DNA from 3 places in the Bacillus nitroreducens genome. Region 2 is predicted to be linked to each of the others. Evidence: riboswitches for the same ligand, from Rfam matches in the RefSeq annotation. Region 2 holds a riboswitch; each other region holds the start of a gene.
The links. Region 2 has a riboswitch for S-adenosylmethionine ahead of ACWPVE_RS18310 (LLM class flavin-dependent oxidoreductase). Riboswitches for the same ligand answer to the same signal wherever they lie in the genome.
Positions count from the first base shown of each region.

Region 1: another riboswitch for S-adenosylmethionine. It lies ahead of metK (methionine adenosyltransferase); the one in region 2 lies ahead of ACWPVE_RS18310 (LLM class flavin-dependent oxidoreductase).
Region 3: another riboswitch for S-adenosylmethionine. It lies ahead of ACWPVE_RS05165 (PLP-dependent aspartate aminotransferase family protein); the one in region 2 lies ahead of ACWPVE_RS18310 (LLM class flavin-dependent oxidoreductase).

Region 1 is NZ_CAXHYI020000003.1:2,080,111-2,088,031, forward strand. It holds gene ACWPVE_RS13990 (ABC transporter substrate-binding protein) at 1-336, opposite strand, end outside; gene ACWPVE_RS13995 (alpha/beta hydrolase family protein) at 485-1,291, shown strand; gene pckA (phosphoenolpyruvate carboxykinase (ATP)) at 1,406-2,995, opposite strand; SAM riboswitch class I at 3,280-3,444, shown strand; gene metK (methionine adenosyltransferase) at 3,676-4,875, shown strand; one part of gene ACWPVE_RS14010 (IS3 family transposase) at 4,932-5,821, opposite strand; one part of gene ACWPVE_RS14010 (IS3 family transposase) at 5,821-6,094, opposite strand; gene ACWPVE_RS14015 (gamma carbonic anhydrase) at 6,204-6,731, opposite strand; gene ACWPVE_RS14020 (tetraprenyl-beta-curcumene synthase family protein) at 6,945-7,921, shown strand, end outside.
Region 2 is NZ_CAXHYI020000003.1:2,952,372-2,960,292, forward strand. It holds gene ACWPVE_RS18290 (FtsX-like permease family protein) at 1-288, shown strand, start outside; gene ACWPVE_RS18295 (rhodanese-like domain-containing protein) at 485-661, shown strand; gene ACWPVE_RS18300 (SRPBCC family protein) at 771-1,196, opposite strand; gene ACWPVE_RS18305 (acyl-CoA dehydrogenase family protein) at 1,466-2,623, opposite strand; SAM riboswitch class I at 2,705-2,814, opposite strand; SAM riboswitch class I at 2,974-3,077, shown strand; gene ACWPVE_RS18310 (LLM class flavin-dependent oxidoreductase) at 3,175-4,569, shown strand; gene ACWPVE_RS18315 (methionine ABC transporter ATP-binding protein) at 4,611-5,621, shown strand; gene ACWPVE_RS18320 (methionine ABC transporter permease) at 5,614-6,273, shown strand; gene ACWPVE_RS18325 (MetQ/NlpA family ABC transporter substrate-binding protein) at 6,292-7,116, shown strand; gene ACWPVE_RS18330 (hypothetical protein) at 7,236-7,400, shown strand; gene ACWPVE_RS18335 (sigma-54 interaction domain-containing protein) at 7,585-7,921, shown strand, end outside.
Region 3 is NZ_CAXHYI020000003.1:275,860-283,780, forward strand. It holds gene ACWPVE_RS05160 (acetoacetate--CoA ligase) at 1-216, opposite strand, end outside; gene ACWPVE_RS05165 (PLP-dependent aspartate aminotransferase family protein) at 375-2,174, opposite strand; SAM riboswitch class I at 2,277-2,389, opposite strand; SAM riboswitch class I at 2,651-2,758, opposite strand; gene ACWPVE_RS05170 (sensor histidine kinase) at 3,026-4,747, shown strand; gene ACWPVE_RS05175 (response regulator transcription factor) at 4,749-5,534, shown strand; gene ACWPVE_RS05180 (extracellular solute-binding protein) at 5,639-6,949, shown strand; gene ACWPVE_RS05185 (carbohydrate ABC transporter permease) at 7,026-7,904, shown strand; gene ACWPVE_RS05190 (carbohydrate ABC transporter permease) at 7,921-7,921, shown strand, end outside.

The DNA of each region.
Region 1 (7,921 bases), 870 kb from region 2:
GGTACCGTCTGTTTGAGTTAGAGCAGCGAAGTTTATAACTGGGTCTGTTGAACCTTGTGCCTCTACATAGATTGATGTTTCAGATCCAACAAGGGCTACATCAGCTCCACCAGAAATTAATGCAGTCATGGTTTTATCTCCACCAGGCACTGTTGTTAATTCAATTTCCAAGCCCTCATCTTCAAAGAATCCTTCCGTAATTGCTACATATTGTGGTGCGTAAAATACAGAACGTGTTACCTCGGCAATACGGATTTTCTGAACCTGGTTATTATTACAGGCAACTAATGGAATAATAAGCAGTAATGCAAATAAGTAAGCAACGAAACGTCGCATAGATACATTCCTCCTTGACAGGTCAACTGTCTGCTATAGTTAATTATCTAAGATTAGAGTATGAACGTGACAAAAATGTGTGAATGCCTATTTTTAAATTTTTTGGAACATGAAATTGTTTGTAAACATAAGGGGGATGAAGAAAATGATGGATGGAACCATTATTGAAAAACAACGATTTCCTTCTCCAAATCCTACGATTGAACTTTTTTTAATTACATATTGGAGCAAAGGATTAAAAATCAAAGGATTCCTTGCTGAACCAAAGGATGAAGGTGTGTATGATGGTTTCTTATATCTTCGAGGTGGAATAAAAAATGTTGGAAAGGTTCGAATTGGTCGGATAATCCAATTTGCCTCAGAGGGATTTGTAGTGATGGCGCCTTTTTATCGCGGAAATCAAGGTGGAGAAGGGAATGAGGACTTTGCAGGCGATGACAGGTATGATGCATTCTCTGCGGCTAAAGTGCTGGAACAGCATGAAAAAGTCATTCCAACACGAATACATGTTTTTGGTTTCTCACGTGGTGGTGTTATGGCTCTTCTAACAGCCATACGCTACCCCCAAGTTTGTTCAGTGGTTACTTGGGGAGGCGTTAGTGATTTAAGTCTTACGTATATTGAACGAAATGATTTGCGTCGAATGCTTAAACGAGTAATTGGGGGAACACCTACAAAATATCCAGAACGTTATAAATGGAGAACTCCACTTTATGAAATCGAGAAGCTTGAAGCACCTCTGCTCATTATCCATGGTGAGAAAGATAAAAATGTGTCCATTCACCATGCTTACCGACTTGAAAAAAGGGTAAGGGAATTGGGGAAAGAGGTGGAAAGTTGGTACTTTCCACATTACACTCATTATTTTCCCCCATATGAAAATAGAGAAACTGTGAGGCGTTTAACAGAATGGATGAAGACAAGGAAGCCAAATAGAAAAAAGCTCGAAGTATAGCCCTCGAGCTTTTATAAAATACTGAAGTAATGACGAATGTTTCAAAACTTAACCAAAATAAGTGCACTTTCAGTTAGGTCCATATGTTTGTGAAAAGTTGATGGTACTTTTAAATTAGATCCGTGGTCCACCCAATAATTCAATTTCTTTTGGAACATTGGAGAACTTTTTGAAATTTTCTTTGAATTTCATTGCTAATTCTTTTGCTTTTACATAGTATGTGCTTTGGTCAGCCCATGTTTTTGCTGGTTGAAGCACATCATCAGGAACACCTGGAATATGAATCGGAATTTCTAATCCAAATATATCATTTTTAACAGTTTCAGCATTTGTTAATTCGCCCTCTAACGCAGCTTGAACCATTGCACGAGTATACGACAGCTTCATGCGGCTGCCAACACCGTACTCTCCGCCAGTCCAGCCTGTATTCACAAGGAACACTTGAACATTATGTTCATCAATCTTTCTACCTAACATTTCAGCATATTCAGTCGCAGGAAGGGGTAAGAATGGTGAACCGAAGCAAGTTGAGAATGTTGCTTGTGGAGCTGTTACACCGCGCTCTGTCCCTGCAAGTTTGCTTGTGTATCCGCTTAAGAAATGATACATCGCTTGTTCCTTTGTAAGCTTACTTATTGGAGGCAACACACCGAATGCATCTGCTGTTAAGAATATGATTGTATTTGGATGACCTGCAATGCTAGGTACTATAATATTATCAATATTTTCGATTTGATATGCAGCCCTTGTATTTTCAGTTAATGAATGATCATCATAATCAGCAATTCTTGATTTTTCATTAACCACAACGTTTTCTAACACCGAACCAAAGCGAATCGCATCAAAAATTTGTGGTTCTTTCTCGCGTGAAAGATTGATAGTTTTAGCATAGCAACCGCCTTCAATATTAAACACGCCAGAGCTAGACCACCCATGTTCGTCGTCTCCAATTAGACGGCGTTTTGGATCTGCAGAAAGAGTTGTCTTACCTGTTCCAGATAATCCAAAGAAAAGAGCAACATCTCCTTCTTGCCCAACGTTAGAAGAGCAATGCATGGAAAGAATATTTTGTTGTGGTAATAAATAGTTCATTACTGAAAAAATCGATTTTTTAATTTCTCCAGCATACTCAGTCCCTCCAATTAAAACTGTTCGTTTTTCGAAGGAAATAATAATAAATGTTTCAGAGCGGGTACCATCTACCTTCGGATCGGCTTTGAAATTCGGTGCACTAATGACAGTGAATTCAGGTTGATGTGTCTTGAGATCCTCTGAAGTGGGACGAATGAACATTTGTTGTGAAAATAGATTATGCCAAGCAAATTCATTAATTACCTGAATTGGAAGACGTATTTTTTTGTCAGCACCAGCATAACCATTAAACACAAATACTTCATCTTTTTCTTTTAAATATGCTAAGACCTTACTGTAAAGGTTTTCAAATGTAGCTTTAGAAATTGGTTTATTCACGTTACCCCAATCAATTTTATCTTTTGAAGACTCTTCTTCAACAATATATTTATCTTCAGGCGATCTCCCAGTGTATTTCCCAGTTGTTGCACGTACAGCACCAGTCGAAGTAAGGATTCCTTCTTGTCTAGCTAGTACTTTTTCAACTAAAATAGGAACAGATAGGTTATGAAGTGCATTTTTTCCATTCACTAATTCTAATAGCTGCTCATTTGTAACTTCAACTGAATTCATGTTAAACCATCCTTTATCTTTTTTTGTAATTCTTTATATAATCTCAAATTTTATAATTAGTATAACACATTAGAAAAAATAGTCTATACTATTAACGTATTTTACGTAATATATCAATGGAAAGTGCAGGTGAATTGTAAAAATAGTCATTGGAAAATCTGAAACTAGCGATATTTGTCGAATTTTCAAGAAAAAAGTATAACATACTTCGATGTACTATTTTTCAGGAATTGTGTTGACATAAAAAGGACGACTACGGTATGATTATTCATTGAACGGATACTCTCTTATCCCGAGCTGGCGGAGGGACAGGCCCAATGAAACCCGGCAACCATCACTTTTCTTACATATCAAAAGATTAATTGTGAAACCTATATATTAGTAGGTCAACATTATCAAAAAGTGATAAGGTGCTAACCTGAGCAAGGCATGACCTTGATCGATAAGAGTGAAAGGCGAGAAGAACGATTATACCTTTCCTCAAAAAGTGGGAAAGGTTTTTTATTTTTAAAAGATATGTTACTTAACGCGAGTTCATGTGTTTAATTGTTTGATTGGTTGGTTCATATAAAGGATAGAAAATCGGGTAGGTAACAATACTAAGGGAATGAGTACCGTATCAATTAACATCAGAACTCACATCTTATTGTGGTTCTGAATTGCAAAAGGAGGAAGCGTTTGTGACAAATAGACGCCATTTATTTACTTCTGAGTCTGTTACAGAAGGACATCCTGATAAAATCTGTGACCAAATTTCAGATTCTATTTTAGATGCCATATTAGCTAGTGATGCAAATGCACGTGTAGCGTGTGAAACTTCTGTTACGACAGGTTTAGTACTTGTTGCAGGAGAAATTACAACTTCTACATATGTAGATATCCCAAAGATTGTTCGTGAAACGATTAAAGAAATCGGATATACTCGTGCAAAATACGGATTTGATTATGAAACATGTGCAGTATTAACTTCGATTGACGAGCAATCACCAGATATCGCGATGGGAGTTGACCAAGCTTTAGAAGCACGCGAAGGTCAAATGACTGACGAGCAAATCGAAGCAATTGGTGCAGGTGACCAAGGTTTAATGTTTGGTTATGCTTGTAATGAAACGAAGGAATTAATGCCACTACCTATTTCATTAGCTCACAAACTTTCACGTAGATTAACGAAGGTTCGTAAAGACGAGATTCTTCCATATTTACGTCCAGATGGAAAAACGCAGGTTACTGTAGAATATGATGAGAATAACAATCCAGTTCGAATTGATACAATTGTTATTTCGACTCAACATCATCCTGAAATTTCATTGGAACAAATCCAACGAAATATAAAGGAACATGTTATCAATCCAGTTGTTCCACAGGAGCTAATTGATGAAAATACAAAGTATTTTATTAACCCAACTGGCCGTTTTGTAATTGGTGGTCCACAAGGGGATGCAGGACTAACAGGTCGTAAAATTATTGTAGATACGTATGGTGGTTATGCACGCCATGGCGGTGGTGCATTCTCAGGTAAAGATCCAACCAAGGTTGACCGCTCAGCTGCATATGCTGCTCGATACGTTGCGAAAAACCTTGTTGCAGCTGGTTTAGCTGACAAATGTGAAGTGCAACTAGCATACGCAATTGGAGTTGCCCAACCTGTTTCTATTTCAGTTGACACATTTGGTACTGGAACAGTATCAGAAGATGTACTTGTAGATTTAGTACGCAAGAATTTTGATTTACGCCCAGCAGGTATTATTAAAATGTTGGATTTACGTCGTCCAATTTATAAACAAACTGCTGCATATGGACACTTTGGTAGAAATGATATCGATCTACCATGGGAGCGTACAGACAAAGCAGAAACGCTTAAGGCACAAGCTGCACAATAAGATAAAAAAACTCGCCAAATGAACTGACCCGCCAAAATGGGACTTAGAAAAAACACCTATGCTACCTGACGTCCATATTCAATTGGAGCCAGGTAGTTTAATTTTGCCTGTATTCGTTTTTCGTTATAGTAACACATATATTGATTCACAATCTCAATTACTTTAATATTAGTGATAGAAGATCTTCTATGGTCTTTGAATCCTTCCGACTTTAGCGAGGAGTGAAAGGATTCGATTACGGCGTTATCATGGCAGTTTCCTTTACGGGACATGCTTGTGATAATGCCTTTTTCTCTTGCGAAATTTTGATATGCATAGGATGTATATACTGATCCTTGATCACTATGCAATAGAACTTTTTTAGGTCTTCGCTTTTTTATGGCCTCTCTCAATGTACTTAATACAAAGTTCGTATCTTGTACTGAACTTACCGTATAAGCGACTACCTCGTTATTATACAAATCCATTATTGTTGATACATAAAGCATAGAAGAGCCATATGGTAGGTATGTAATGTCAGTTACCCACTTTTCATTGGGTCTTTCTGCCTTAAAGTTCCGGTTAAGAATGTTGTCCACAATAATATTACTTTCCCCATTGATATGTTTCTGTCTTTTTACTTTAATCTGACATTGAAGATTGAATTTTTGCATTATACCTTGTACAGTCTTGCGATTAACCTTAATGCTATAACGCTGTTTTAGAAGAGCTTTAATTTTTCTATGTCCATAATGATATTTAGTCTCTTCGCAAAGGTCGATTATAAGCTTTTCTAATTTTTTTGGCCCTCGATTAATGTATTTCTTTTTCCAACGATAAAATGTAGATTTTGGTATTTCTAGAACACTGAGTATATCAATTATTTTATATTTTTTTGATAACTCCTCTACCAATTCAATAACTACTTGCGGAACCAGCTCCTTTCGAGTTCTTTGTACTTTTTTAGAATTTTAATTTGCATCTGAAGATGCTTATTTTTGTTGCGTTCTATTTCAAGTTCATCCTGGCCTTCTGGACCTTTTCCATAACTGTACTGTTTTCCAATAGGCTGTTCAAAACGATAGCTTTCCCCATTACGATCCCAGCGCATCCATGTCTTTATTTGTGAGACATTCTTTATCCCCAATTCATTCATAATTTCTGAGTTTGTAAATCCATTCTTTTTCATTTCTATTGCTTTTACTTTAATCTCTGATGGATAATGTACCTTTTTCCCCATATAAAAACACCCTCCATAAATATCGATTAGTTATTAACTAAATTCGATACAGGGGGTGTTTTTTCCTTGTCTCATTTTACTGGGTCACTCTAAAATAATGGCGAGTTTTTTATTTCCCTCGGACTTCTTTTTGTACCTGCTTGTAATGCTGCCCTTTTTCCACATATTCACGGCGTATACGCGCCATCTCCTTATGATCATCTTCAGTCAGTTCACGAATAACTTTTGCAGGTCGACCGAATGCAAGTGTGTTTGGTGGGATCTTCTTACCCGGGGGAACGAGGCTACCAGCACCTACAAAAGAACCTTCACCAATTTCTGCTCCGTCCAAAATAATAGATCCCATCCCAATCAGAGCATTTCTACGAATAATGGAACTATGTAATATAACCTGGTGTCCAATTGTGACATCATCTTCAATAATCAAAGGATTGTTAGGGCTTTGATGTAATGTTGAGTTGTCCTGGATACTTACCCTCTCTCCAATAATGGTTGGTGCCACATCTCCACGGATAACGGTGTTAAACCAAATACTCGTTTCTTCGCCAATCTTTACATCACCAGTAACTGTCGCATAGTCTGCAATAAAAACGGAATCTGCGATTTCAGGATATTTCCCTTTGTACGGATAAATCATAATAGGTACATCCTTTCCAATCGTTTGATATTAGACGTAAAATCATTTAATGTAAGTGTATCAACTTTCACAAGTATCGTAAATCTTAATCATTTGAAGTAATAAAAAAATAAAATCTAGCTCTAGGCCACAGGTGGGTAAATAAAATCTACTGAAGCGCTCATCTTAAATATGTATATGCCGTACGCCTAGTGCTTTTTTGAGGTGATATCGATGGTACCAACGCAACCTATAAGTTTAATGAAGAAAGTGTATCGTGAGGTATTTCCGATTGTGCATCGTGAATTAGCGGTTTGGAAAAAGAAAGCAGAGTCGATTCCAAATAAAGAGCTAAAGAAACAGGCCTTAGCAAGTATTCGAACAAAAACGTTTCACTGTGAAGGTGGGGCAATCATGGCCTTATTAGCAGGTAGGAAAATGGAGGAATGCATTCGTTTTATTGTTGCCTATCAGACGATTAGTGATTATCTTGATAATCTTTGCGATCGCAGTACTTCATTAGATCCGACCGATTTTCGTTCACTTCATGATTCCATGCCAGATGCATTGCGACCAGGGCAACCCACAAAAAATTATTATCAATATCGTAATGAACAGGATGATGGTGGCTATTTAGAAAGTTTAGTCACAACATGTCAAGATGTCCTTCAACATATCATTCATTATGATAAAATTGCAGATTATTTACAGGAATTATCAAGCTATTATTGTGAATTGCAAATTCATAAGCATGTAAAAGAAGAAGAACGTGTACTAAGGCTTGAGAATTGGTTTAAAAGTCATCAACGTAATCTACCTAGAATGGAATGGTATGAGTTTTCAGCTTGCTCAGGGTCCACATTAGGCATTTTTTGTTTAGTTGCCTATGCCTTTCATGAGGAGTTTAATGAAGAAATTGCTACGAAAGTTCGTAATGGGTATTTTCCCTACATTCAGGGTTTACATATTCTTCTTGATTATTTTGTGGATCAAGAAGAGGATCGTCAAGGTGGCGACTTGAATTTCTGTTTTTACTATTCACATGAAAATGAATTGGTAGAGCGTATCAAACATTTTATCAACGAGGCAGATAAGCATACCATTGGATTACCCAATGAAAAATTCCATAGACTGATAAATCGTGGTTTATTGGGGCTTTATTTGTCAGATGAAAAAGTTAGAACGCAACGAAATGTATCGAAATTGGCGAG
Region 2 (7,921 bases):
TCACACGAGGATCGAAGCCGATATAAAATTTTACGTAAAATTGGTGTAAGTAAAAAAGAAGTAAATGCGGTCATAAGAAAGCAAATGATGTTTGTTTTCGGATTGCCACTTATCATTGGCGTTGTACATGGTTTAGTCATATTACAAATCGCTTCGAATATTTTTTCTGTATTAATAGGAACGAATTTAACAGTTCCAATTGTTATCACAACTCTATTGTATTTTATTATATATCTAAGTTATTATCTATTAACACTTACGACAGTAAAAAAAACAGTGAATAACTAAAGGAATAAGTCTCTCGAATAATGGAGTGACATAGAAGGTAGAACACTAAATTGTATATACGGAAGACAATTCATGGCAAAACAAGTAACACCTAAAAGAAGTCACAAAACGTATACACAATCGTGAAGAAGTAAACATCTTTGATATTCGTGAAACAAGGTGAAATAGCCACTGGGAAAATTCCAGTGCCACGCATATCCCGTTAGGTCAGCTTGCGTTACTCAAGGGAGAACTAGATAAGGATCAAACCTATATCGTAGCCTGTCAATCTGGCAATCGTAGCAAGGCGGCTTGTGGCATTCTAGCAGCTTTAGGATACGAAGTTGAGGACTTGGTCGGTGGAATGAATAACTGGAGTGGGAAACTAGAGTGAAACAAAAATACGAAAAAGAAACTAGAAAGCAGTCCGACAAGATTCGGACTGCTTTTTTAACGAATATAGAGACATTGATGATATGACTTTTTTAGTCACTTATAGATCTTCAGTGGCTAGCTTCTTGTTCTGCATATTTTTTGAAATTATCTAAAATGGCTTGCCATCCTTGTCTTTGAAACTCAACAGGGTTTTCCGTTTCAGGATCAAAGACCTGAATAATTTCGGTTTCGTTTCCATTGCTTTTAAAAGTAGCTTCGACTTTTCTTCCGTCAGCCATCGTATAGGCAATATACTTATGTAAGGTTACTTCATCGTACGTTCCGCCAAAATCAAAACCAACACTACCATCCTTAGCTTCCATTCGTGTAACGAATTTTCCACCGACCCGTAGATCATTCTCAGAATGTGGCGAATGCCAATCCTCTGATGGAGAGTTCCATTTTGTAATGTGATTTGGACTTGTCCAATATTCCCAAACCTTCTCTACTGGTGCATGAACTGTTGTCGTGATGGTAACTCGATTGGATTCCATTCTATGCTCTCCTTTAACTATGATATTTTGTTCTTCGTTCTCCTAATAAGCTTACGTTAGATGACTCAAAATAATCCATCATACTACCAACAGTATTTACAAAATAAAACACAAAAACTCATAGAATTCAGCTTTTATGAAAGAAATAATCTTTCGAAAAATGAATGAAAAACCCATTTTATCCATAAGGCCAACTAGAGAATACCAACTTAGTGAGTATGTGTAATATGAAAAAACAATGACACCTTGTTTAGTGTCATGAAAGAATCTCAGTCTAAAACGGCATTAGCTAGCGTATAAACAATTGCGTCATCTGTTGGAGGGTTATGAAGCCCAGCTCGAACATCACGGAAATACCGTTGAAGCGGGTTCTGCGCGGAAAGACTCCTTGCTCCCACGATTCTCATTGCCAAATCGACTATTTTATTTGCGCTGTTCGTTGCAATATGTTTTACGGCTGCTAGTTCAGGTCCCATACTACTTCGCTGTTCTGGATACTCTACCCATTTTCTAGCAACGGAATACAGAATTTCTCGAGCATGAAACAATTCTAGTTCGATTTCGCCAATTTTTCTTCTCACTTCTGGTACATCTTTTATCGGTCCAGGTAAGGTGGTAGGGCAATATTCAGAAGCGAATTTAATTGCGTAATCCCTAGCAGAAGCAGCAATTCCTAAGTAAACCGCTGGCACTTGTAAATACCAACCTTTTGGAGATGGTTTCGATAAATCCTCTACTACCAATAGTGCATCCTCTTCGACTAGCACTTGATCTAAAATGAGGTCATCACTCTTGGTTCCTCTCATGGAAACACTATCCCATGTTTCTTTTATATGGACCCCATCTAGTTTATGGTCTACTAAAATATATCCTTTTTTTCTAGTTTGATGAAGATTGACGGTTACAATTGAATAATCGAGTGCAATGGCCATAGAAGTGAAGGCTTTGACTCCATTTATTCGCCATCCATTCTCTTCTTTAATTGCAGTAGTAGTCGGAATACCTCCTCTGGAAGGGCTCCCTGTTGCACGCTCTGTTTGTGCAAGGTTAATGAGTGCCTGATGATTTACGACCAATTCACATACTTTGGCAAACTTTTCTTCGTTCCAATTTCTACTTTCAGCCACCTCGAGGAGTAGTCCGAGGTGCCAGCCGAGAGAAAGGGCAGTTGGACCATCTCCTTTTGCAATTTGTTCTTGAATTGTAAGAAACTCAAAGAGATTTAAACCACTGCCACCATATTCCTGCGGAACAGTAAGGGCTAAGAATCCGTTTTGTTTCAAGTCTTCGAAATTTTCATAAGGAAATTCTCCACCTGCATCAATATCTGCAGATCTTTCCTTAAAAATCGCAGCTAATTCCCCTGCTTTTTTGATTTTATTTTGGTGCACTTTGTTGCCAGTTGTATGATCAAACGCAATTGACATACACGTACCTCCCTCTGTTTTTTATGAAAAGAAAAAACCCCTCTCGAGACGACGAAAGGGGGCTTGGGTTTGATTTATCCTTTCTCATCTGCCAGACATGGTTAGTCTGCTGGAATTAGCACCTTTCTTTATAAAAAAGAGGTTGCTGCAGGATCGTAGGACCAGATTCCTCCCCTGACTCTTGATAAGTTTTTGATACTATTTAATTTAGTTTACACTGTAAATGATGTTTTCATTATTGTCAAGATTTAAAATATAACATTAAAAATAAATAATGATAATATTTCTAAAAGTTGTTGACAGTTTTTTCTTTCTCATGTATATTTTGGATTAAATTTAATAATCTGATTTCTTTATCCAGAGAGGTGGAGGGACTGGCCCTTTGAAGCCTCGGCAACAGACTTTTAAGAGAACTGTGCCAATTCCAGCAAGCGAAATGCTTGAAAGATAAGGAAAGAGTTGTGCTTACGTATGGTAAAAAAGCCTCTTCTTTTCTTAGAAGAGGTTTTTTTTTTCAACATTCTATTTTAAACATTAAGGAGGAACAAAAGTTGAGTGAACAGAAGCAAATTATTTTAAATGCATTCGAAATGAATAGCTCCATGCACAATTCTCACGGTTTTTGGAAGCATCCGAAGAATGAACGTCATCGTAGATATAAGGATTTAGACTACTGGGTTGAATTAGCGAAGTTGTTAGAAAGAGGGAAGTTCGATGCCGTCTTTTTTGCCGATGTCCTTGGTGTTTATGATGTGTATCAGAAAAGTAAAGCACCATCGATTCGAGATGGGCTACAGGTACCATTAAATGACCCTGCCTTATTGATCTCAGCAATGGCGCATGTCACAGAAAATCTTTCGTTTGCCGTGACTGTAAGTACGACATATGAACCGCCGTTTGCGAATGCGAGACGTTTTTCAACATTGGATCATTTGACAAAGGGAAGAATTGCATGGAATGTGGTAACTTCATACCTACCTAACGCAGCAAGAAATTTTGGGCTTCAGGATCTGATTAAACACGATGAGCGCTATGAGATCGCAGATGAGTTTCTTGAAGTGTCGTATAAATTGTGGGAACAAAGCTGGGAAGATCATGCGGTGATTGAAGATATTGAGAAGAAGACCCTGATTGACCCAGAAAAAGTACATGAAATTAATCATGAGGGTCGCTATTTCAAAGTCGAAGGTCCTCATTTAAGTGAGCCTTCCCTTCAGAGAACACCTGTTATTTATCAAGCAGGTACATCAGAGAAAGGACGAGAATTTGCAGCAAAGCATGCGGAATGTATTTTTGTTGGAGGTCCGACTCCAGAGAGAATTCGCTATTATGCAGATGATATTCGAAAACGCGCTGAAAAATATGGACGTAATCCAAATAATATTAAGATCTTCTCATTCCTAAGTGTGATTGTTGCCGAAACAACAGAGGAGGCGGAACAGAAATTTGAGGAATACAACAAGCTGTGGAGCCCAGACGCCGCAAAAGCACAATATGGGGCAAGTGGATATGACATAGCTGAATTTGAAAATGTAGATCCAAATGTACCATTTGAATACAAGAAAAAGACTGAAGGAGGGCATTACAAGGCTGCCACACTTACGAAAGATGCGCCGAAAAAATTAACGGTTGGTGAAGTGTTACACCGTTTTGAGTCATTGGATCGTAACAGCATCATTGTTGGGAACCCGAGAGAGGTTGCAGATGCAATCCAATTCCAATTTGAACAATCTGGAGTAGATGGCTTCAATTTAAATCATTTAGTTACACCAGGTGACCTAGAAGATTTTGTAAATTTAGTAATTCCTGTTTTGCAGGAACGTGGATTATATAAAACAGAATACACGAAAGGTACATTGCGAGAAAAGTTATTCCCTGAAGGTAAAAGTACGCTACCAGATGATCACCCCGGTAGTAAATTTCGACGTGTGCCTCTAAAACAATAAAAGATGTTTGTGGAATTAGGAAATGAGGGGAATACACCATCATGATAGAGTTGAAGAATATAACGAAAGAATATATAAGCAAAGAGAATCGGATTGTTGGAGTTGATAATGTCTCCCTCACAATCAAAGAGGGAGAAATATTTGGAATTGTTGGCTATAGTGGTGCAGGCAAGAGCACGTTACTTCGTTGTATTAATATTTTGGAAAGACCTACATCAGGTGTTGTCAAAGTAGATGGTGTAGAGCTCTTACAGTTATCGAGTAAGCAGCTAAGAAAGGTAAGACAATCCATTGGCATGATCTTTCAAGGGTTTTATTTGGTTGCATCCAAAACCGTATATGAAAATGTAGCGTTTGCTTTAAAGGCTGCAGGGGTGGAGCAAACAATTCGAAAGAAACGAGTAGAAGAATTATTAACACTGGTTGGACTTGAAGACAGGATGCATCAATACCCAGCTCAACTAAGCGGTGGCCAGAAACAACGGGTTAGTATAGCCCGCGCGCTTGCCAATAATCCGAAGGTTCTTTTATGTGATGAAGCAACATCTGCTTTAGACCCAAATACAACGAAGTCTATTTTGGCTTTGTTAAAAAAGATAAATAAAGAACTTGGTATCACAATTGTAATCATTACACATGAAATGGAAGTGGTAAAAGAAATCTGCCATCGTTGTGCGGTCATGCAAGAAGGGAGAGTCGTTGAAGAAGGACCTACTTATGATATATTCTCGAATCCAGTTGATCCCTTGACCAAGAAATTTATTGAAACGGTACTTAGCTTTGAACTACCTAGTAAATTAATAGAAAAACTACAAGGGAAACTTGTAAAACTACAATTTAGGGGTGATTTAGCGGCAGAAGCAATTGTGTCCGACATGCTTCAGACCTTCACAGTGAAAGGAAATATCCTCCACGGAAAAGTTGAATATATCCAAGATACCCCACTTGGCATTTTCATCATGGAGCTTCTTGGAGAGGAAGAAGAAGTAGAAAGAGCAATTGATTATCTTCGTGAGCGTGTCAGTATAGTGGAGGTGGTAGAGAATGGATAGTATTCTAGAAATTTTGCCTGAGTTAAATCTCGCTTTCTTCCAAACGATCTTTATGGTCGGAATCGCGTTATTGGTCGCAGTTTTGCTAGGGTTACCCTTAGGAATAACGTTGTTTGTTACAGACCAGGGATTATTTTTAGAAAATAAATGGATGAAAGGGATAGTGGGGATTGTCATCAACTTAATACGGTCCATCCCTTTTATAATTTTACTCGTTTTCTTGTTACCATTTACAAATTGGCTAGTAGGGACCACGATTGGACCAGTTGCTGCTTCTGTTTCGTTGTCTGTTGCCGCCATCCCATTTTATGCAAGAATCGTAGAATCATCCGCAAGAGAAATCGATAGAGGCGTCATTGAAGCCGCAGTAGCTGTAGGCGCTTCTCCGTGGATGATTATTCGAGAAATCATTCTTCCAGAAGCAAAACCTGGACTTATTACAGGATTAACAATCACGGCGATTAGTCTGATTGGCTATTCCGCAATGGCAGGTACAATCGGAGGCGGGGGAATCGGAGATTTAGCCATACGATTTGGCTACTATCGATATGACAATACAATTATGTTCACCACGGTTATTTTATTAATTGTCTTAGTACAATGCGTTCAATATTTTGGAGATTTTATAGCAAAGGCAGTGAACAAGCGATAATAAAATAGGAGAGATGAGATGAAAAAAACAATAATGTTACTATTATCTGTATTAGCTGTATGTACACTTAGTGCATGTGGTTCCACGAATAGTTCCTCGTCTGGTAATGAAAAGAAAGAATTAGTACTGGGTGCAACGGTTCCTTATAGCGATATGTTGGAAGAGGGTGTCAAACCTTATTTAGAGGAAAAGGGGTATACAGTTACAGTCAAAGAGTTCAATGATTATGTTCAACCAAACATCGCACTCAACAATGGATCATTAGATGCAAACTTGTTTCAACACAAAGTATATATGGATGCATTTGCAAAAGAGAATGACATGGAATTATCCAGTGTTATTACCGTTCCAACAGCGCCAATAGGCATTTATTCGAATCAATATGATTCATTGGATGAAATAGAAAAGGGGAGTACAGTTGCAATCGCAAATGATCCTTCAAATTTAGCCAGAGGGCTTACAGTGCTAAAAGAAAATGGAGTAATTGACTTTGATCCTAATGTGGACCCACTTAGAGTGACAGAGAAAGACATTATCAGCAATCCAAAGGAACTAAAGTTTCAACCAGTCGAAGCAGCACAATTACCACGAACACTCGAATCAGTCGATCTTGCCGCGATTAACGGAAACTTTGCCATTTCAGCGGGATTAGACTTAACGACGGCCCTTGTTAGAGATAAACTACCTGAAAATATTATAAACCGAGTAGTGGTAAAAACGGAAAACCTTGACAAGCAGTTTGTAAAAGATATTAAAGAAGCAGTAGAATCAGAAGCATTTAAGAAGGTAATCGATGAAAAATTTGAAGGTTTCCATAGACCTGATTGGATGAGTAATCCTTAAATTATGGTCTTGGTCAATTGTACTATTTCCTGAAACTCTATGATTCAATGACACTATTCAAAATGTAATGGTGTCATTTTTATTTGTTTCGTTAATATAAATAGGAAGTGTAGAATACCATGAATAGACAAGTTGTAGAAAGAGGTGAACACCTGTACGGTGCACCACTCGTCGTAATCGGAGCCCCATTAGTCATTGACAATCATGAATTTAGACCAAGCACTGGTGCAGACCAACTGAAGGAGACACTTACTACATTTGTTAAGCGAGTGAAGAACGGATAGTATGGATAAAAAATTAGTAGTCTAGTTTTCTAGGCTGCTTTTTTTATAGTCAAAAAACGTATTAATGTAGGTTGTAACGATACTTTTATTTAGTCATCTAAAACGAAAATACTGTTTTCCCTATTAAAATGAAAATAATTAGCATATAATTTTGATAATTCACCCAATTAAAGGAGCTGTTCAAATGTTAAGGGTAAGTAATCGGATAGGATGGCTAGAAGGGATTATTGAGGCAGTTCATGATGGGATTTTAGTCATTGACAAGAACGGAATTGTTCAACTAATAAATGAAGAATATACAAATATTACGGGTGTTAAAAAAGAACAAATCATTGGAAAACCTCTACTTGATATTCGACCTGGTGCACTGTTGCCAACGGTAGTAAAAACAGGGAAGTCACTAGAAGGTGTATTCCGTAAAGAAAAGGACTTTGAATATGTGGTAGATATGGCTCCCATCTATGATCAAAATGAAATCATTGGGGGAGTATCTGTCTGTAAAAGTGTCTCTGAGGTGTATC
Region 3 (7,921 bases), 2.7 Mb from region 2:
TATCTTCGTACCTTTTTCTCCTACAACATTCGCAAAATCCCATACTGCTGACCAGAAGTTTTCAGGCTCAGCGACAGACCAGCGATGAAAACGCTCATAAGGCAGAAGCGGAAAACCGACCTTTTGTGAGAAATTCATCAAATTAGACTGTGAGACCCAAGTTTCACTTGGCTCCCACAGAATATTAGATTCTAGTAAACTGTGTTGTGTTGTCATTATTTTCTTCCTCCCTTATCGAAATTAAAGCATTTCCCTCGCTGCACCAGTCACCTAACAAAAACCATTTTAAAATTTCCGTCAGCTCATGCTTTTATCTTTTACTATTTAATAAATCTACCATGTAAAAACTGTAAGTCATTATCTGACTTTTAGTCTTAAATTTCGCAAGCGTAAGTAACAATTGCACCCCTGAGTCGTTGTGCTTCCTTATAAGTACATCTATTTTGAACAACTTCAAGACCCGCTTCTTTCGCTACCTCAACAGCTCTCGGAGAAATAACCCCTTCTTGTAGCCAGAACACTTTTGGCTGGATGTTAGCTGCCTCTGCTGCAACACCAATCGCTGCTTCAGGACTACGGAATACCTGAACAATATCTACCTTCACTGGAATAGAGGCTAAATCTGGATAAGCTTGCTCGCCTAATACTTCTGTTTCTCTTGGATTAACAGGAATAATTTTATAGCCGAGACGTTGCATTTTTCGTGCGAGTCTGTAGCTTGGTCGAGCTGGATTACCACTTAGTCCTACAACTGCAATTGTTTTGGCACGTTGAATTTCCTTCCCATCAACTTCTTCACGAATAAATGTAGATTGTAGAGCCCAACGAATGACTCCCTCATCGTTAACAGCTGTTTCACCTTTTTGCTCACCTTTTGATGAGATTCCTGTCGCTTCATAAAAAGCTTGGTCTAAATCATTGACTAGATCACGGTATGATTCAATTCCAACTGAAAGACGAATTAACTCTTCACTTACTCCCGTTAATTTTAATTCTTCTGCACTTAATTGCTGGTGAGTCGTTGACGCAGGGTGTATGATTAGTGACTTTGCATCTCCAACATTTGCTACATGTGACCATAGCGCAATGTTATTAATTACTTTCTTACCAGTTTCTCTGCCACCCTTAATTCCGAAGTTTACGATTGAACCAAATCCAGAACGTAAATATTTAGTTGCTAGTTCATGTGCTGGATGCTCTTCAAGACCTGGATAAGCAACCCATTCAACTGCAGGGTGTTCTTGTAGGAATCTTGCAACCTGTAATGCATTTTCATTATGTTTTTCGATTCGTAAGTGTAATGTTTCAAGTCCTTGTAGTAATAAGAACGCACTATGTGGACTTAAAGAAGAGCCAAAATCTCTTAAAAGCTGAACTCTGAGTTTTGTACTAAATGCCAAAGTACCAAATTCATTTGCATAAGATATGCCGTTATAGCTTTGATCTGGCTCTGTAAAACCTGGGAACTTTTCACTGTTCCAATTAAATCGGCCACCATCAATTACTAGTCCACCAATTGTTGTTCCGTGTCCACCAATCCACTTGGTTGCAGAGTGAACAACAATGTCTGCTCCAAATTGAATTGGTTTACAAACATATGGTGAAGCAAACGTATTGTCAATAATGAGAGGTATACCATTCTCATGTGCAATTTCCGAAACAGCTTCAATGTCTAATACATGCAAGCTTGGGTTTCCAATTGTTTCAGCAAATACAGCTTTTGTTTTAGGCGTAATTGCTTTTCTAAAATTCTCTGGGTCTGTTGGATCAACGAAATGAGTTTTAATTCCATATTTCGGTAACGTAACAGCGAAGAGATTGTAAGTTCCACCATATAAATTTGAAGCTGCTACAATTTCATCTCCTGCTTCCGCTACGTTCATGATAGCTAAAGCAATTGCAGCCATTCCTGACGATGTTGCTACGGCAGCGACGCCATCCTCCAATAACGCAATTCGCTTTTCAAGTACATCAACAGTCGGGTTACCAATACGAGAATAGATATTCCCAGACTCATCAAGGCTAAATAGACTTTGAGCATGATCTGTATTATGAAATACAAATGAAGTCGTTTGGTAGATTGGAACTGCTCGTGAACCCGTTGTTGGATCAGGAGATTGGCCCCCATGTAATAGTATCGTCTCATCATCATACGTGTTATATTGTGTAGTCATTGTTTATACCTCCGAATTCATTTTTAAAAGATTATTAGAATAATCGTTTTTTCATTTTATGGTTATATAAAAAGCCCCCTCAATATAAGAAGAGGGGGCCTCATCTTATCTATCAGGCGCTTAACGCACCTGCAGGAATTAGCACCTTTTCAAGCTTTCACTTGAAGGTTGCTGGACTTCTTCGGGCCTGTTCCCTCAGTCACTCTGGATAAGAAATATTTATTAAATTGACGTATTAACGTATTAACACTTCATCTACATAAAGGATTATAGAATATTTTATTAATATAGTCAATATATTTTTTGAAAAATGCTGATATTCTTAAGATTCCCTTTAAATCTCTTCCATATTAATCAAGAATGTTCTGTAGATTCCGCATAGAGCCTCTCTACATATTGGAAACAAACAAAACCCCTTCTGTAAGATAACAGAAGGGGCACATGAATATATAAACATCCTTTTACATTCGTCCACCTTCTCATCTTCGAAAGTAATAATACTTCCTCTGAACTTGGCACCGGGCTTTGACTAGCTGGTTGCCGAGGCTTCTTTGGGTCAGTCCCTCCACCTCTCGTGATAAGAAGAATTGCGTTATTTAACTATTAGAATAAATGTTATACATTTTAGATAATTTAGTCAATACTTAACGAAAAATTTTAAAAATTAAAGTCCCAAAAATACATTTAATGTACTCCACACTTAGTATAACTAATAAACAAACGTTTTCATTTTATTGAGTAGATGATAAAATGGGAATGGGACTAACTCCCTACAATTACCAAATTTAACATGCGAGCGATTACACTATTGCTTTGTAATCTACTTACGTCAAAATTGAGAGGCGACTCTTATGCTTAAGCAACTAAGAAAATGGAATACATTACGAAATCAAATTTTATTTATCTTCTTGTTTGTTATGATCATCGTTCTAGTAATTGTGGGACTACTAACTTTGAACGAGGTTTCTACTCTTTTAAAAAGCAATGCAGAGAAACAAATTAATCAGGTTGCTGTTGAAACAAATGCTAGATTTGAATCGTTATTCGAACAAATCAACATGTCCTCAAAACTCGTGATTACAGATGAAGAAGTGCAACATATACTTACAAAAATCTATGATGGGAAAGAAATCTCATTTCAAGAACGCCAGCAATTAATGGGAAGTGTTAACCGGATTTTAGGGAATAGCGATGGAATTTTTTCATATCAAATTTTTTCTAAGCAACAACATCGTGTGATACCTCTTGATGAAGGCTTATTAAAAGACCGAATTAATCCTAGATGGATTCAAAAAGCAGACCAAGCAAAAGGTAGGTTGGTCTGGGTTGGAGATGATCCACAAGATAAAAATAACTTCCTTGCCATAAGAAGAATAAGTTTAATCGACCGTACGTATAAAAATGGAGGATATTTACTAATTAGTATCGACCGTAATCACTTTCAGTTTGCAAAATCGAACAACCAATTTTCCATCCTGTTAGACAAAAATGAGCAGCCTATTATTCAGAATTACGATGGGGATCTCACAAAAATCATTTCAAATCCAGAAGGTACACTTCAACTTGAGGAAGGAGAATTTATAGTCTCAAGGGAAACCTCAACTCTTACAGGTTGGACAGTATTTATTTTAACCCCAATAAGTGAACTTACTAAAGGAATCGAAGGAATACGGAGAGGTATCGTTCTGTCTGGTGTAGTTGGTGCAGTTATTTTTATGAGTTTCTCCTTATTCCTGTCAACAATCATCACACAACCAATTGTTCGCTTAACCAAAACAATGCAACTTGCGGGAAAAGGAACTCTTACCTTAAATCCAAATGTTCCTTCAGTCAATGAAATTAATGAACTAAACAGTACTTACAATCAGTTGGTGAAGGAAACAAACCATTTAATCCAAATGGTTTATCAGAAAGAGATCCTACGTAGTCGTAGTGAATTAAAGGCACTTCAAGCACAAATCAACCCACATTTTCTTTTTAATACACTAGATGCCTTGCATTGGTCATTAGAAGAAAAAAATGAAGATGAACTATCTGATATTGTGATTGCAATGTCTGATTTATTCCGATATACCATCACAAAAGAGACTGATGATGATTGGGTATATCTAAAGGATGAAATCAAACACATTAAAGATTATATGGAAATTATGAAAATGAGATTTGGTGACCGCCTACAATGGAAAGTTACAATCCCTAATGAATGTATGCATGTACGAATTCCAAAACTCATTATTCAACCACTTGTTGAAAATGCGATCCTACATGGTGCTGGAAATAAAATCGGCGACTGTCTTGTAACGATCACAGTAGAACAAGTTAATACCAATCGGATTCGAATTTCAGTTCAAGATGATGGCCCTGGAATGGACCAAGAGCGCGTCCATCAAATCGTACAAGCGATGAAAACGAGTGGTGTCACTTCTACAAAAGGTAAAGGGATTGCTATTTCAAATGTAAATAAGCGCTTAAAACTCTACTACAACGAAAACTTGTATTCAGAACTATTAATTGAAAGTGAACCGACTAAAGGGACACGGATTTCGTTTGAAATACCTATTGGGGGAGAATAATATGTTAATTAAAAATATCTTGATTGTTGATGATGAGCCAAGAACAAGACAAGGTTTACAAAGAACCTTAGAGAGCTGGAATAATGGCGAATTTAAAATCCTCATTGCTGAAAGTGGTGAGGAAGTTCTTCAAATTGCGAAAACACAACCAATTCATATTTTACTTTCTGATATCCGCATGCCAGAGATGACTGGGTTGCAACTTCTACAAAACATTAGAGATAAAGGGTTGTCCCCTGTTGTTATCGTTATATCTGCATACTCTCAATTTGAATATGCACAAGAGGCACTTCGCCTCGGTGTTGTAAACTATCTTTTAAAACCTATTAGCAAGAGTACGTTAATAGAAGCGGTTGAAGATGCGGTACAAATACTAGAAAAAAAACTTAGAGCAGGAATAATAGAAAAGGTGGTTGACAAAAAGATTGTTGATGCTACAACAAAAATCGATGGAACATCTAACACAATCCGTGAAGCTGTCACCTATATAGATGAACATATTAAGGATGACATTACCCTAACAGAAGTAGCAGCTCATGTTCATCTAAATCCAAGTTATTTTAGTGTACTCTTTAAAGATGAAATTAAATTAAATTTTAGTGAATATATAACTAGACGGAGAATTCAGCGTGCCAAAGAACTACTCCTTTCAACCAAACTTACGATCAATGAAGTCGCCGAAGAAGTAGGGTATAACACTACAAAGTACTTTATAAAAATTTTTAAAGAATATGAGAAAATGACACCTACTGCATACCGGAAAACAAGCAATGAAAAGGCTTTCTAAAAATAGTAGTATTATTCCCAATTATCGTCCCCTTTTTTGATACGTTTCTCAATGATAGACTTTAAGTGTAAGATATTGAGGACAACAAATAAGGGGGTTTTTTAATGATTAAAAAGAAAGCGTTTACCGCTGTTATGTCCATGGCAATTGCGGGCGGATTAATTTTAGGAGGATGCTCATCTTCTGATGATACCGCAAAAGATTCTGATGGATCTAGCAGTGACAAAACCGTAGTAAAAATGATGCATATCTGGTCTGAGGGTAGCTCAAAAGCACAATACACAATCGTTGATGACATTATTAAGTCTTACGAGGAAGAGAACCCTGATGTAGATATTCAAACTGAAATCTTAGCTAACGAGCAATACAAAGAAAAAATTAAAGTATTATCAGCATCTAATGAACTTCCAGATGTTGGTGTGACATGGGCTGCTGGTTATATGAAGCCTTACGTTGACGCAAATATGTTCACACCACTTGATGACGTCGTTGAAAAGGATAAATTTGTAGCTGGCACATTAGATGCATTTTCTGTGGATGACACAACATACGGTCTACCATTAGAATTAAACATTACACCCGTTTATTATAATAAGGAAATTTTTGAAAAATATAACTTAGAAGTACCAGAAACATATGATGAATTCCTAAATGTAGTGGAAACACTTGCGGATAACGGTGTCACTCCAATTACGTTAGGTAATAGAGACCGTTGGACTGGATCTATGTGGTTCATGTACCTTGCAGACAGAATCGGTGGAAAAGATGCTTTAAACAATGCAATTAACCGTACAGGAAGTTTTGAAGACCCAGCATTGGTGAAAGCTGCAGAGGAAATTGAGAAACTTGTAAACATGGATGCATTTGTAAAAGGATTTAACGGATTATCCAATGATGAAGCTAAAGGTTATTTCATGAATGAACAAGCAGGAATGTACTTGATGGCTACTTGGGAATTACCAAACTACACAACAAGTCCAGAAGTTGAACAAGAGTTTAAGGACAAAATTGGTTACTTCAAATTCCCAATCTATGAAGGTGGTAAAGGTGATGTTGACAGCTTTGTAGGTGGCCCTGGTATTGGTCTATTCGTATCTGAACAATCAAAGGTAAAAGAAGAAGCAAAAGATTTTGTTTCTTACCTTGTTGAAGAATGGGGTAAACGTTCAGTTGAAGACGCTGGTGTAATCCCTGCAACAATTGTGGATACATCTAGTGGCGACCTTCACCCAATGTACATTGATATTCTTAACGATTTAAGTAATGCAACAAACCTAACACTTTATGCAGATGTTCAAATGTCTGCGGGCGTGGCTGATGTTCATTTAAACCAAATCCAAGCTTTATTTGGTGGCCAAACAACTCCAGAAGAATTTGCAAAAACCCAAGAGGAAGCTCTTGCTGCCGAAAAATAATCATGGCATACAATGAGAGGGCATATTACTCAAAAATATGCCCTCTTCTTAATAGAAAGGAAGGGGCAAAACCATTATGAAAAGTGTGATGTCAAATAAATTCGTTATCGCCCTTTATACACTCCCTGCTTTACTTCTCATTCTAGTCCTTATCTATATCCCAATTGGATTATCTGGATACTACGGTCTCATGGATTGGGACGGAATTGGTGAAATGAAGTTTATCGGTTTAGACAACTACATTACCTTAATTCAAGATAAAGTATTCTGGTCCAGTACATGGCACTCATTTTTATTAGCTATCTTTTCAACCGCTAGCTTACTACTGTATTTAGCTATATCACTTATCTTAGCAAGTAAAATTAAAGGGTCTGACCTATTACGTAAGATTTATTTAATTCCAATGTTATTATCATCAGTTGCAATCGCTCAACTTTGGATGAAAATTTTCGACCCTACAAATGGTATGTTAAATACTCTACTAGGATACTTTGGTGTTGAAAATCCACCTATTTGGTTAGCTGATCCAGAAATTGTACTGTATGCAATTTTTATCCCAATCATTTGGCAGTTCGCAGGTTTTTACATTTTGATTTATTATGCAGCATTAAAGAATGTGCCAGATGAAGTCATTGAAGCTGCAAAAATTGATGGTGCAAACCCACTACAAATTGCTTTTAAAATTAAATTGCCACTAATCTCAGGTGTATTTAAAGTAACGATTATGCTTGCAGTAGTGGGCTCATTGAAATATTTTGATTTAATCTATGTTATGACTGGTGGCGGGCCAAACGGTGCAAGTGAAGTAATGGCCTCATACATGTACAAAGAAGCATTTAAATTAAATAACTTTGGATACGGTAGTGCAATTGGATTTGGACTTTTAGTTATCTGTCTAGTAATGACATGGTTAACATCACAATTGACAAAATCCAAAGACGAAGTTCAATTTTAAGGGGGAGTGAATCATAA